DNA from 3 places in the Bacillus sp. AK124 genome. Region 1 is predicted to be linked to each of the others. Evidence: riboswitches for the same ligand, from Rfam matches in the RefSeq annotation. Region 1 holds a riboswitch; each other region holds the start of a gene.

Region 1 (4,215 bases):
CCGTTCTCGCCGATGACCGAAATCCATTCTCCCCTTGGAATCTCAAGGGTGATGCCGTCGGCAACGATCTTTTTCCGATAGCCGATCGCCGCGTCGTCTGCGCGGATCAATATGTCTCTGTCAGCTGTAGGCCTGTTTTTCGCCTCCTCCTCTTTCATTTTCAATGTAGAAGAGAGCTTGACGGCGAGCGGATGATCATCTTGTGTGATGACATCTTCCCATACCGCAGGGTACAGTTTCGGCTGCCAGATGCCCGCCGCTTTCATCTCCGGCTGAAAATGTTTCACGATTTCTTCCGGCTTTCCGTCAGCGATGATCTGTCCCTTTCCATTGAAAAGAATGACGCGGTCCATCCACTCGATACAGCCGTCCAGCACGTGTTCGACGAACACCATCGTCTGTCCGCTTTTTCGTGAAACGTTACGAAGCAAGGCAAAGATGTCTTTCCGGCTGGCCGGGTCCAGCTGCGCCGTCGGCTCGTCAAAAAACAGCACTTCAGGCTCCAGAGCGAGCAGGCACGCTAATGCCAGTCTCTGCTTCATACCGCCTGACAAGGTTTCGATCGGCGTTTTCTTATCTATCTTTAATCCGACTTGCTCCATCAGCTCCGAGATGATGCCGTCCATATCTTTTGGGGAGACAGACCGGTTTTCTAGGCTAAAAGCGATTTCCTCATCAACATGAAGCATGCAGAACTGCGAATCCGGATCCTGAAACATAACGCCGGCGCTCTTTCTGCGATTGACCTCTCCGCTGACCTCAGCTTCGACATGTTCAGGAATGATGCCGGAAAGCACGGACAACAGTGTCGATTTGCCGCTTCCGCTCGGACCGAGTATCAGCACTTTCTCTCCCTGCCCAATCGACAGGACGGAAAGGTTACTGCATCCGAGAAATGAACGCATCGGCATCATCCTTCTTCCGCTGTTCCTTCATGATCTCATACTGATTCAGGACGCCCGTTTTCGCAAGCGCTTCGACAACGGCTTTTGCCAGCCAGCCGCCGAGTACAATGCCGCTGATGATTTGGATGATAAGCGTCATGATCAGCGTTTGCGTCGTATAGTAGGCAAAACCGTTCGCCATCAGGCTGTATGTCATGCTTCCGACCGCGGCAAGCGCACCGGAAAGCATAAGGGTAAACAAGTTGTAACGCTTATAGCGAAAGATCGCAAAAGCGATTTCCGCACCGGCTCCCTGGAACACACCGATTAATAATGCTGACAGTCCAAAGTGGCTTCCGGTCAGCAGTTCGACCGCCGCAGCTGCCGTCTCGGCAATCAGCGCCGCACCCGGTTTACGGATGATATAAGCGACAATCGGGCTGGCGATCACCCAAATGCCGAACATAAAGTTCGCTCCGACAGGCCCGACAATAGCTGAAACAGGGATCCACAAGGTGGACCATCCTAAGTAAATGACGCCGCATGCAACGGACAAGATCACTGCCATCACGACTTCTTTCATGTTCCAATTCATCGTCTCACCGCCTCCATTTCCACAGGCCAATCTTCAACTGTATAAGCCATCTCCCAAAAGCCGTATTCAAGCTGACAACTTTGCAAAAAAAGCTCCTTCATTTTTTCTTTTTCAGCCTTGCCCGCTGTTTCGGCCCATTCATCCAGGCGGGCGCAAAACTTCGTCGTGATTGAATCGGTTCGGTCTCCGTAAAAACAGATCCAGTCATAAAATGGATGCGACGGGTCAGGCTGAACGTCCATCATCAGTTTTTTTCCGATCTCCCAATATGTCCACGGACAAGGCAGCAAGACGGCTAATATCTCTCCCAGCGTGCCTTCGTGCGCCGCCGTCAGCATATGGCGGATATAATGATGGGCAGAAGGCGCAAGCGGATAGCCCTGCAGAGATTCATACTCCACCCCCGCGGCCCGGCACAGGTTGTTGTGCGGGTGCACTTCGCTGTTTAATACAAATGAAATCTGCTCATGAAACATCTCCATGTCTTTCCGGTTTTGACACTTGGAAATTGCAATTCCGTAGATTTGAATAAAAGCGTTCAAATACTCGTAATCTTGCTTCACATAATGAATAAGCTGCTCCTTTTTCAGCTTGCCGGACGCCAGTCCCAATACAAACGGATGCTCAAAAATGGCTTCAAAAATAGGGTCTGCCTCGCGGCGAAGTTCTGCAGAAAAACTCATGTAGATAGCCTCCTCAGCAATCGGTTTTATAAGGAAGGCACAGGGGGGAGCGAGCCGCTTTATACGCAAAAAAGCCGCCCCAAAATGGAGCGGCCTTTGTATGATGAAATCATAAAGACACCGGCTCCACTTCCCTACGCTAGTATGAACTAGATCAGGTTCAAAGGGTCCAAGATCGCTACTTGTCTCAGCCGGCTTACGGCTCCCCTAGTGGACTTCCTATTACATTAACTTTTACTCTACACATCAATGATTATGATGTCAACCTGAGTTTTTCAGTTTTATTCTTGTATAAAACCGCCGGGTTTCATACAGAAGATGCAGCGGGTAAAAATATTTATGGAAAAATGTTAATTTTCTGAAACCTTTTGCGGGCTTGTTCGTCTAATATAGTGAAGACAAAAAAATTTGGAGGGGATATTTATGATGATGTTTATCTTGATTTTGACAATGGCTGTGTATTTGTTCTATTCTTTCAGCAAAGACAACCGGCCGGCCAAAAGAAACAACAAGAATCATCAGACACTGACTGTTATTAGGGAAAACCCTTTTACCGCCCCTTCCAATGATGTCAATTGCTAACTTGATAGACAACAAGCAAGCCGCCCAATGACGGGCGGCTTTTTACGTTTTTAGGATTGAAATTGTTCCGCTTCAGTCGATCCCTTCAGTGCAGTGGTTGATGAAGTCCCGCCTGTCACAACCTGGGCGACTTCATCAAAGTAGCTCGTTCCGACTTCGCGCTGATGCCTTGTCGCCGTATAGCCGTGGACTTCGCTGGCAAACTCGGCCTGCTGCAGATCAGAATACGCCGCCATTCCGCGGTGCTTATATTGACGGGCCAATTCAAACATGCCGTGGTTTAAGGCGTGGAAGCCTGCCAGTGTGACAAATTGAAATTTATAGCCCATTTCACTGAGCTGTTTCTGGAAGTTCAAGATGGTGTTGTCATCCAGTTTGGCCTTCCAGTTGAACGAAGGGGAGCAGTTGTAGGCGAGCAGTTTGCCCGGGAATTTTTCATGGATCGCCTGTGCAAACCGGTGGGCTTCTTCAATATTCGGCTCAGACGTTTCACACCAGATCAAATCGGCATACGGCGCATACGCCAAACCTCTCGCAATCGCCTGATCAAGACCCGGCTTTGTTTTGAAGAACCCTTCCGCTGTTCGCTCTCCCGTCAAAAACGGCGCATCATATGAATCGACGTCGCTTGTGATCAGGTCGGCCGCATTCGCGTCCGTACGGGCAATAAGAATGGTCGGGACTCCCATCACGTCTGCGGCGAGGCGCGCGGCAATCAAATTACGCACCGCCGTTTGCGTCGGAAGCAGCACTTTCCCGCCCAAATGCCCGCACTTTTTCTCAGACGACAACTGGTCTTCAAAGTGAACTCCCGCGGCGCCGGCTTCAATCATACCTTTCATCAGCTCGAACACATTCAGCTGTCCGCCGAAGCCCGCTTCAGCGTCGGCCACAATCGGAGCAAACCAATCGATGTCTTCTTTTCCTTCCATATGGTGAATTTGATCGGCGCGCTGCAGCGTACGGTTGATTTTTTTGACGACTTCCGGCACGCTGTTTGCCGGATAAAGGCTTTGGTCAGGATACATGCTCCCTGACAAATTGGCATCGGCCGCCACCTGCCAACCGCTTAAATAAATCGCTTTCAATCCGGCTTTTACTTGCTGCATGGCTTGATTTCCGGTCAAAGCGCCCAGCGCCGGCACGAAGTCCTCTGTGTGGAGAAGCTTCCACAGCTTTTCGGCGCCGCGCCTTGCAATCGTGTATTCAATCTCAAGCGTGCCTCTCAGCCGAATAACGTCAGCCGCCTGATACGGCCTTGTGATCCCTTTCCAGCGTTCTTCATGCTCCCAGCTTTCTGCGAGTTGTTTTTCTTTCAGCATCGCACATTCCCCCATCATATTTTTTCATAAGCGGGTATCGTTAGAAATTCCGCGAATTCATCATCCAAAATCAGCTGTTCAAATAACTGTCCGGCCTCTTCGAACCGGCCGCTCCGAAAATGTTCTATGCCGGCTTCTTCGAAGATTTT
Region 2 (4,215 bases), 1.5 Mb from region 1:
TCATTGTCGCGCCGACGACAAGCTTTCCGCTATGGCGCGGAACGATGTAGCAATGATCATGGTAAAGCGTCCTCGTCAAAGGGATGCCGTCATTCCACACAGACAGGCACTCCCCTTTGACAGGATAAAAGCTTTTGTCTATGCCGATCTGTTTAAAGAAAGCACCGCTCCACACACCGCTTGCAATGACAACGTGCTCCGCCTCCGCGGTGCATGAAGCAGCAGTGACGCGGACGGCCCCCGCTTCAGATTCGATCGATAAAACGGGGGTAAACTCGAAGACCTCGGCACCGAGAATCCGGGCCCCCCTGGCAAATGCCCTGCACACTGCGGCCGGTTCGACATGGATGTCGTCCCGAATGAAATTAGCGCCGAGAATCCCTTTTCCGGCATGCGGTTCCAGCTCATATACTTCAGCGGCTTCAAGCCATTCCACTGAATCCAGTGCAGCCATTTGCATCAGGTGTTCGCGGTCGCTTTCTGAAAATGCCAGCTTTAATATCCCTCCGTCATGCTTTCTGATATCGATGCCGCTTAAGTCTTTCAATTCGCCCGTCAGCCGCTGATAGGCTTTTTGGCTGGCTCTGGCAAATTCGAAAAAGGTACCGGGTTTATCGCATTCCGCATGGGCGCCGAGCATGCCCGCCGCCGCGCTCGTCGCTTTTTTGCCGACTTCTCCGCTTTCAAACACGGCCGTTTTTTTCCCCGCTTTCGCAAGATGGTAAGCGATGGATGTCCCGATGATGCCTCCGCCGATCACGATCGTATCATAGCGCTTTCTCATATGAATCTCCCTTCGCGAGACAGGCAAGCCGCGCGGCCGCCTCATCCGGTCTGTCATGAGAAAAGATCCCCGACATCACGGCGATGCCGTCTGCCATTTTGACTTCCGCCAGTCGTTGTTCGGTAATACCCCCGATCGCAATGACCGGAATGCGGACAGCCGCCTTCACTTCAGCCAGACTGAGAGCTCCTCTTCCTTTCCGGCCCTTTTTACAGTCCGTTTCAAAAATGTGGCCGAACAGCACATAATCTGCACCTTCAGTTTCAGCCTGAACCGCTTCTTCTGGCGAATGGACGGACTTTCCGATTTTCAAATGCGGAAAACGGCTCCTCACACTTTTGACGGAAAAGCCGTGTGAAGGCAGCTGAACCCGGTGAATGTGATGAAACAAAGCGATATCCACCCTGTCGTTGATGATCAGTTTCCGCTTATCAACCCCTTCTTCGGCAAGGCGGTCGATTAAACTTGATATTTCACTTACTTTTTTTGATCTTTCCCTGATATGGATAAAGTCAACGGCATTTTGAATCGAGATGATTTTTGCAGCAAGCTCTTCCACAGAGTGCTTGTCATCGGTGATCGCGTGCAGATGCAAGCTGATCCACCCCGCTTTTTGACCAGCTTTCTTTTTGGTAGGCCATATCCCAGAAGCTGTATTCGTAGAAGCTGGAGATGACGAAGTTCTCCTTCATCTTCGCGCGCGTTTTCTCATCGGCGTTTTCAGCCAGCTCATCGAAGCGGTTGATCTGTTCTGTCACAAGTTCTTTAAACCAGTCGCCTCCGTATGTCGCGATCCATTCCTGATAAACCGCGCTGTCAGGCCTGCACGTTTTTAACGTCTCACCGACGTCATAATAGAGCCAATAGCAAGGAAGCAAAGCGGCCAGTATTTCCGCAAAACTGCCGCTCACGACAGAACGGTACATATGCGATGTGTACGCATACGCTGTCGGCGACGGCTGAAACGACTCCAGTTCTTCCTTTGTGATTCCCAATAGATCGGTGAATTTCCTATGGAGCGACATCTCGGCTTCATATGTGCCTTTCGCGTGTTCAGCCATCCGGCTTGTCGTATATAAATCGCGAGCATATGCCGCACCAAAGGATTGGACTTTGGCAAAGTGGGTCAAATAGTAGGAATCCTGCATGACATAGTATTTAAATCGATCAACCGGAAGTGTGCCGTCTCCAATCCCTTGAATAAACGGATGGACAAAACTGCCTTCCCACCATTTTGCAGCGCTGTTTCGGCATTCTTCTGAAAACTTCATTTCGAGGCTCCTCCTTCGATTCTGAACATAAAAAAACCACTTTCCCGCAAGGAAAGTGGTTTGGAATTTGCATAAATACATACTCAAATACCGTGCCACTTCCCTACGCAGGTTTGAACCTGTTCAGGTTATGAGGGTCTAAAAGTCACACTTTTATCTCAGCCCTTATCAAGGACTCCCCTAGTGGAAAACATTTCTTGTTCATTCAGTTTATACTTTTATCTTATCACGAATTGCAAAATGGTCAAGCATCAGTCTCCAAGCGTTTTTCTCAATTCCGCAATATATTCGCGCGAACCGGTGGCGATCAGCCTGTCACCCAATTGCAGCCTTGTATCCCCGTGGGGCACGATGCTGTCCACCCCGCGGAAAATTCGGACGAAGATAACATCTCCCGTAAACGGAAACTCCCTTAACAGAACACCGTCAAATCGCTCATTGCTCATATTGATCTGATACAGCGACGCATCCTGGTTCGTCAGGAGTTTCATAACGCCAGGCGCCTCGATAAGCGCGCGCAGCAGCGTTTTTGTAGAAAGCAGAATAGAGAATGTATCAATTCCGTTATCTTTCAGTCTGGATTCGGCGTCTGGAGAATCTGCGCTGGCGATAATTCTCGCGACTTTCTGCTCCTTCGCAAAAAGTGCGATCCCTGTATTGCGCTCTTCGCTGCCAGTGGCCACGACGAGTATATCCGTTTGGAAAACGCCGAATGATTGAAGCGTCTCGTATTCATAATCAGGCAAAACTTCAACATCAAACACCGGGTCCGCCAGATTTTCTTCCTTTTTTTCCTGCCGGACATGCAGGATTCTGACGTGATAATCTTCCGGAGAAAGTTCGAGCGTGACTGGCAGCGTCATTTGATTTGCGCCGATAAAGGTGATCGTCTTTTTCTCTTTTTCGCTTTCCGTTTTCGGCATTAATTTTTTAAAGCCGGTCGGTGTGATGATGCATGTAATGACAGCGACCAGAATCAGCGCGCCGGACATCTGCGCGTCAATCACGCCGATGCGCTCGCCGATCGTTGTCGCCGCGATCACCAAAGAAAGCGTGGAAGTCAGGAGAAAACCGGAAGCCAGCACGGTTTTCATGTCATACCACTTTTTCAAAAACAGCACCGGAACGACTTTGCTGATTAACAGAGCCACAAACAGAAGCGGGATCATCACTAAAATTTTCGGATTGCCAAACAGTGACCAAATGTCCAATTTGACGCCTGTCATCACAAAGAAGATCGGGATGAGGAATCCGTATCCGAATGAATCGAGCTGCTGAACGAGCTCCTTGTTCGGCGAAAGCAGCGAAACAAGCACCCCGGCCAAAAACGCGCCAAGTATGTTTTCTGCACCGAGCGACTCGGACAGCGCCACAAGTACGATGATCAGCGTAAATATCGCCCTTGTGCCGATCTGGATCGTTCCTTTTGACAGCACTTCGACAAAAGGCCGCTTTTTAAATATCCTTCCGAACAGGTATAAAACGACGCCGGCGGCAAATAAGATCATCAGCAGCCACATATTGCTGTTTTCGTCCCCGTAGATTGAGGCGAACACTGCAAGCAGAATCATCGTGACAAGATCGGCAATGACGGCGACAAGCAAAATAATCTGGCCGATATTTGTCTTCATGAGACGCTCTTCTTTCAGCGTCGGAACGACAACCCCGAGCGAAATTGTCGAAATGATCAGCGTCATTAAAAAGGCGTTGTCAATAAATCCTGCCATGACAAAGCTGTAAGAAAGGCCGAGCGATAAAATAAAGACGGCAATAAAGATGACCGAAGCCGTTTTAAATGTATTCGGCGCTTCCTTTCCGCTTGGAAGCAGCTGCTTTTTCTTTCCTTTTTCAAATGCGGAAAAATCGATTTCAAGCCCGCTTAAAAACATTAAAAAGATAAATCCGAGCATCGATAAAGTTTCGAGCCATGTATCGTGCTGGGCGACCAGATCGAACCCGCTTTTTCCGATAATAAGACCCATGATAATTTCAGCGACAACCACCGGTATGCTTAACCTGAAACGGTGCAGCAGGATGGGCGTTAAAAATGCGATAATCAGTACGACAACTAAAGATGAGACAGATGTGTGCTCCATAAACTGGTACCTCCTCTAAAACCGGTTTCCGGGTATGATTAGCGTTCCCTTTTTTAAAAATAAA
Region 3 (4,215 bases), 1.2 Mb from region 1:
GACAGAAGAACATTTTATCGGCATTTCCATTCAAAAAAAGATATATTAGACCGCTATTTTGAGCAGCTTTGCAGTGAGTATTCCAATTACATTGTTCAGGAAAAACATATTGACTTATCCAGTCTTGGACATGCATACTTCAACTTTTGGAGCCGACATGCCGATTTTTTACAAGCCCTTCATCAGAACCATTTGTTTTATTTGATTGTTGAGAAATATAATGAACTTCTACCGGATCTTCATAAAAAATTTAAAGAAGAAACCTTTCATTTTAAAAGCAAAATCGACTTGGAGTACGGGCTTTCATTCAGCGCAGGGGGCTTTTGGAACATCCTTTCAAAATGGTTTGAGAGAGGCCGGAAGGAAACTCCTGAAGAAATGAGTCATATTCTGCAAGGAATAGTAGATTCATTTTTAAACAAGCAAGCTATCGAAAGGTGATCTCATGTTGGTATATAAGTGCTTTAAGTGTTTAGCCTTCTTTCTTAATTTCTGCTTGTGCTTACGGCCAATCTTCGGTACCGTTAATGCAAAGACCCTTGTAATATAGAGAACAGGAGTGAGGCCGTTGTTGAATACGGTGAAGATCAGAGGGGTGGCCATCGGAGAAGGAGCCCCGAAAATTTGCGTGCCGCTCATCGGAAAAACGCATGAACAATTGAAAGAAGAAGCTGCTTTTCTTCTATCGATTAATCCGGATCTTGCCGAATGGCGGGCGGATTTTTTTGAGGATGTCGAAGACGTTGACAAAGTGAAAAAGGTATTGGCTGACATCCGGGAGATCTTAAAGGATATCCCGTTGATATTTACATTTCGCAGCGCGGAGGAAGGCGGCGAAAAAGAAGTCAGTAAGGAATTTTACTTTTCCTTGAATCATGCCGTAGTCAAAACAGGGCTGGCAGATGTGATTGATGTCGAGCTGTTCAATGAAGAGCATCATGTGGAAAAACTAGTTCAATCGGCTCATATGCAGCATGTCTTTGTCATTATATCCAACCACGATTTCGGGAAGACGCCGAGAGCGGAAGAGATCGTTTCCCGTCTCCGAAAAGCCCAGGATCTTGGCGCCGATTTCCCTAAGATCGCGGTGATGCCTGAAACACCGGCAGATGTGCTGGTGTTGCTTGAGGCGACTCATATGATGCATGAGCGGTATGCGAAGCGGCCGATTATCACGATGTCGATGGCCGGAAAAGGCTTGATCAGCCGGCTCGCCGGAGAGGTATTTGGCTCGGCCGTGACGTTCGGCGCAGCGAAAAAAGCATCCGCACCTGGCCAAATTGAGGCGACGGATTTGAAACATATACTTGATGTGCTTCATCGCAATTTATAATAATTGGGTGTGCCGCTATAGTGAAAAAGATTCATATATTTTTCCATCCTTTTCACTTGCCAAATCGGTGTGTTACGATAAAAAATGAATTGAATAGCTTTACTAGGGGTGCCCGACTGCGGGCTGAGAGAGAAACATGTGTTTCTTAACCCTTTGGACCTGATCTGGTTCGTACCAGCGTGGGGAAGTAAAAAGGATTCGGGAGAAGATGGAGAATGGGTATGGTCCGTCTGTCTTCCAGTGATTTTACTGACTGTAAAACCAGGTTCATCATATGAGCCTGGTTTTTTTGTGCTGGTGCTGTTCCGGAGTTTCGTCCTGATCAATTTTTTAGAGGGGAAGGATTTTTACATGAAACAGGAGTCAGTACAGCAAAAAAACATCTCGATTATGTCAAGTTTTTCAGGGAGCCGCAAAGTGTATGTCGAAGGGGCGCGACCTGACATTCAAGTGCCGATGAGAGAAATTTCGCTAAGTCCGACGACGGGTTCATTTGGCGCCGAAGAAAATCAGCCTGTCCGCGTCTACGACACGAGCGGTCCCTATACGGACGCGAATGCAGAGGTTGATATTCTTAAGGGGCTGAAACCTTTGCGGGCGACCTGGATCAGGGAGCGCGGCGATACCGAAGAATATGAAGGCAGAGAAATCAGACCGGAGGATAACGGCTATAAAAGCAAAGAGAAAGCGAGCAACAGCTATCCAGGGTTGAAACGAAAACCGCTGCGCGCAAAAAAAAGTCAAAATGTCACCCAGCTGCATTATGCAAGAAAGGGGATCATTACGCCCGAGATGGAATTTATCGCGATCCGAGAGCATGTATCTCCCGAATTTGTTCGTGATGAAGTGGCAAGCGGACGGGCGATTATTCCGTCAAATATCAACCATCCGGAAAGCGAACCGATGATTATCGGCCGCAACTTCCACGTGAAAATCAATGCCAACATCGGCAATTCCGCTGTCACCTCTTCGATTGAAGAAGAAGTAGAAAAAATGACATGGGCCATCCGCTGGGGCGCCGATACGATGATGGACTTGTCCACAGGTAAAGATATTCATACAACGAGGGAGTGGATCATCCGCAATTGTCCAGTTCCTGTAGGGACTGTGCCAATTTATCAGGCGCTTGAAAAAGTAAACGGCGTCGCGGAAGATCTCACTTGGGAGATTTACCGCGATACATTAATCGAGCAGGCTGAGCAAGGCGTTGATTATTTTACGATTCATGCCGGCGTCCTTCTTCGGTATGTGCCGCTGACGGCAAAGCGCGTCACTGGAGTCGTATCCCGCGGCGGGGCAATTATGGCGCAATGGTGTTTGGCTCATCATGAGGAAAGCTTTCTGTACACTCATTTTGAAGAGATTTGCGAGATTATGAAAACATACGATATCGCATTTTCGCTCGGGGACGGCCTTCGGCCCGGCTCGATTGCGGATGCGAATGATGAGGCCCAATTTGCCGAATTGGAGACGCTCGGCGAGCTGACGGAAATCGCCTGGAAGCATGATGTTCAAGTGATGATCGAAGGACCGGGACACGTGCCGATGCATAAAATTAAAGAGAATGTCGACAAGCAGATGGAAATTTGCAAAGAGGCGCCGTTTTACACGCTCGGCCCGCTGACGACCGATATTGCACCGGGCTACGATCATATTACATCGGCAATCGGAGCGGCGATGATCGGCTGGTACGGCACGGCCATGCTTTGCTATGTGACGCCGAAGGAGCATTTGGGACTGCCGAACAAAGACGATGTCCGCGAAGGCGTCATAACATACAAAATCGCGGCCCATGCGGCTGACCTTGCCAAAGGGCACCCCGGCGCGCAAATCCGCGATGACGCGCTTTCCAAGGCGCGCTTTGAATTCCGCTGGCGGGACCAGTTCAATTTGTCGCTCGATCCGGAAAGAGCGCTTGAATACCATGATGAAACCCTTCCGGCGGAAGGCGCCAAAACGGCACACTTTTGTTCAATGTGCGGGCCTAAATTTTGCAGTATGAGAATTTCCCAGGATATTCGCGACTATGCCAAGGAAAACGACCTTGATGAACAAAAGGCTATTCAAAAAGGATTGGAAGAGAAGGCGAAGGAATTTAAAAAAGCAGGCGGCAGCATTTACAGTTAAAAACGGGCAATACTGCAGATGAAAGGGGAACCTTTCATCTGTTTTTTTATAATATGGGGTTGACAGGTCGGAATAATATGAATTAGTATGTTGTTTAATATTTCGGAAAATTCCATCAGCGCTGATCGGTCAACCGAAGGCTCTTATCTCAATTGGGATAAGAGTTTTTTATTTTCAGTTTAGAAAAGAAAGGGGAACAAGATGTCTTTATCAATTCGTGTAAAAGAAAAAGCATTTGGAAACGGCAGCCTTAAAACAAGCGTGCTTCAAGACGTGAAACTGACGGTCGAAAACGGCGAATTTCTGACTGTCATCGGTCCAAGCGGATGCGGGAAAAGCACGCTCTTAAAAATCGCTGCCGGTCTTGACGGGAATTATGAAGGGCGAATCAGCATGAACGGAAGAGAAATCAAGGGCCCGGGGATTCAGCAAGGTTTCATCTTTCAGGAGCATCGGCTTTTTCCATGGCTGACGGTCGAGCAAAATATCGCCGCAGATTTAAGCCTGAAAGAACCGGCGGTGCGAAAAAAAGTCGATGAATTGATTGAAACGGTGCGGCTGAAAGGCGCGGAGAAACAGTATCCACGCGAGCTGTCCGGAGGTATGTCGCAGCGGGTCGCGATTGCCAGGGCTTTGCTCAGGGAGCCTGAGATTTTGCTGCTTGATGAACCCTTCGGCGCCTTGGACGCCTTTACGAGAAAGCATCTCCAGGATGTTCTGACAGACATTTGGCGAGAAAAGAAGATGACGATGAT

The links. A riboswitch is a leader RNA that binds a small molecule or an ion and turns the genes downstream of it on or off. The one in region 1 is predicted to bind thiamine pyrophosphate.
Region 2: linked by a shared signal. The riboswitch ahead of tenA (thiaminase II) and the one ahead of tenA (thiaminase II) in region 1 are both predicted to bind thiamine pyrophosphate.
Region 3: linked by a shared signal. The riboswitch ahead of thiC (phosphomethylpyrimidine synthase ThiC) and the one ahead of tenA (thiaminase II) in region 1 are both predicted to bind thiamine pyrophosphate.

The regions. Positions count from the first base shown of each region.
Region 1 is NZ_CP096378.1:167,573-171,787, reverse strand. Features, by position in the region: gene M1E06_RS00825 (ABC transporter ATP-binding protein) at 1-905, opposite strand, end outside; gene M1E06_RS00820 (ECF transporter S component) at 880-1,479, opposite strand; gene tenA (thiaminase II) at 1,476-2,162, opposite strand; TPP riboswitch at 2,277-2,381, opposite strand; gene M1E06_RS00810 (hypothetical protein) at 2,586-2,744, shown strand; gene aceA (isocitrate lyase) at 2,795-4,066, opposite strand; gene aceB (malate synthase A) at 4,081-4,215, opposite strand, start outside.
Region 2 is NZ_CP096378.1:2,982,324-2,986,538, forward strand. Features, by position in the region: gene thiO (glycine oxidase ThiO) at 1-784, opposite strand, end outside; gene tenI (thiazole tautomerase TenI) at 768-1,379, opposite strand; gene tenA (thiaminase II) at 1,354-2,055, opposite strand; TPP riboswitch at 2,139-2,247, opposite strand; gene M1E06_RS15075 (monovalent cation:proton antiporter family protein) at 2,307-4,151, opposite strand.
Region 3 is NZ_CP096378.1:3,327,970-3,332,184, reverse strand. Features, by position in the region: gene M1E06_RS16810 (TetR/AcrR family transcriptional regulator) at 1-441, shown strand, start outside; gene aroD (type I 3-dehydroquinate dehydratase) at 569-1,333, shown strand; TPP riboswitch at 1,428-1,536, shown strand; gene thiC (phosphomethylpyrimidine synthase ThiC) at 1,685-3,460, shown strand; gene M1E06_RS16795 (ABC transporter ATP-binding protein) at 3,662-4,215, shown strand, end outside.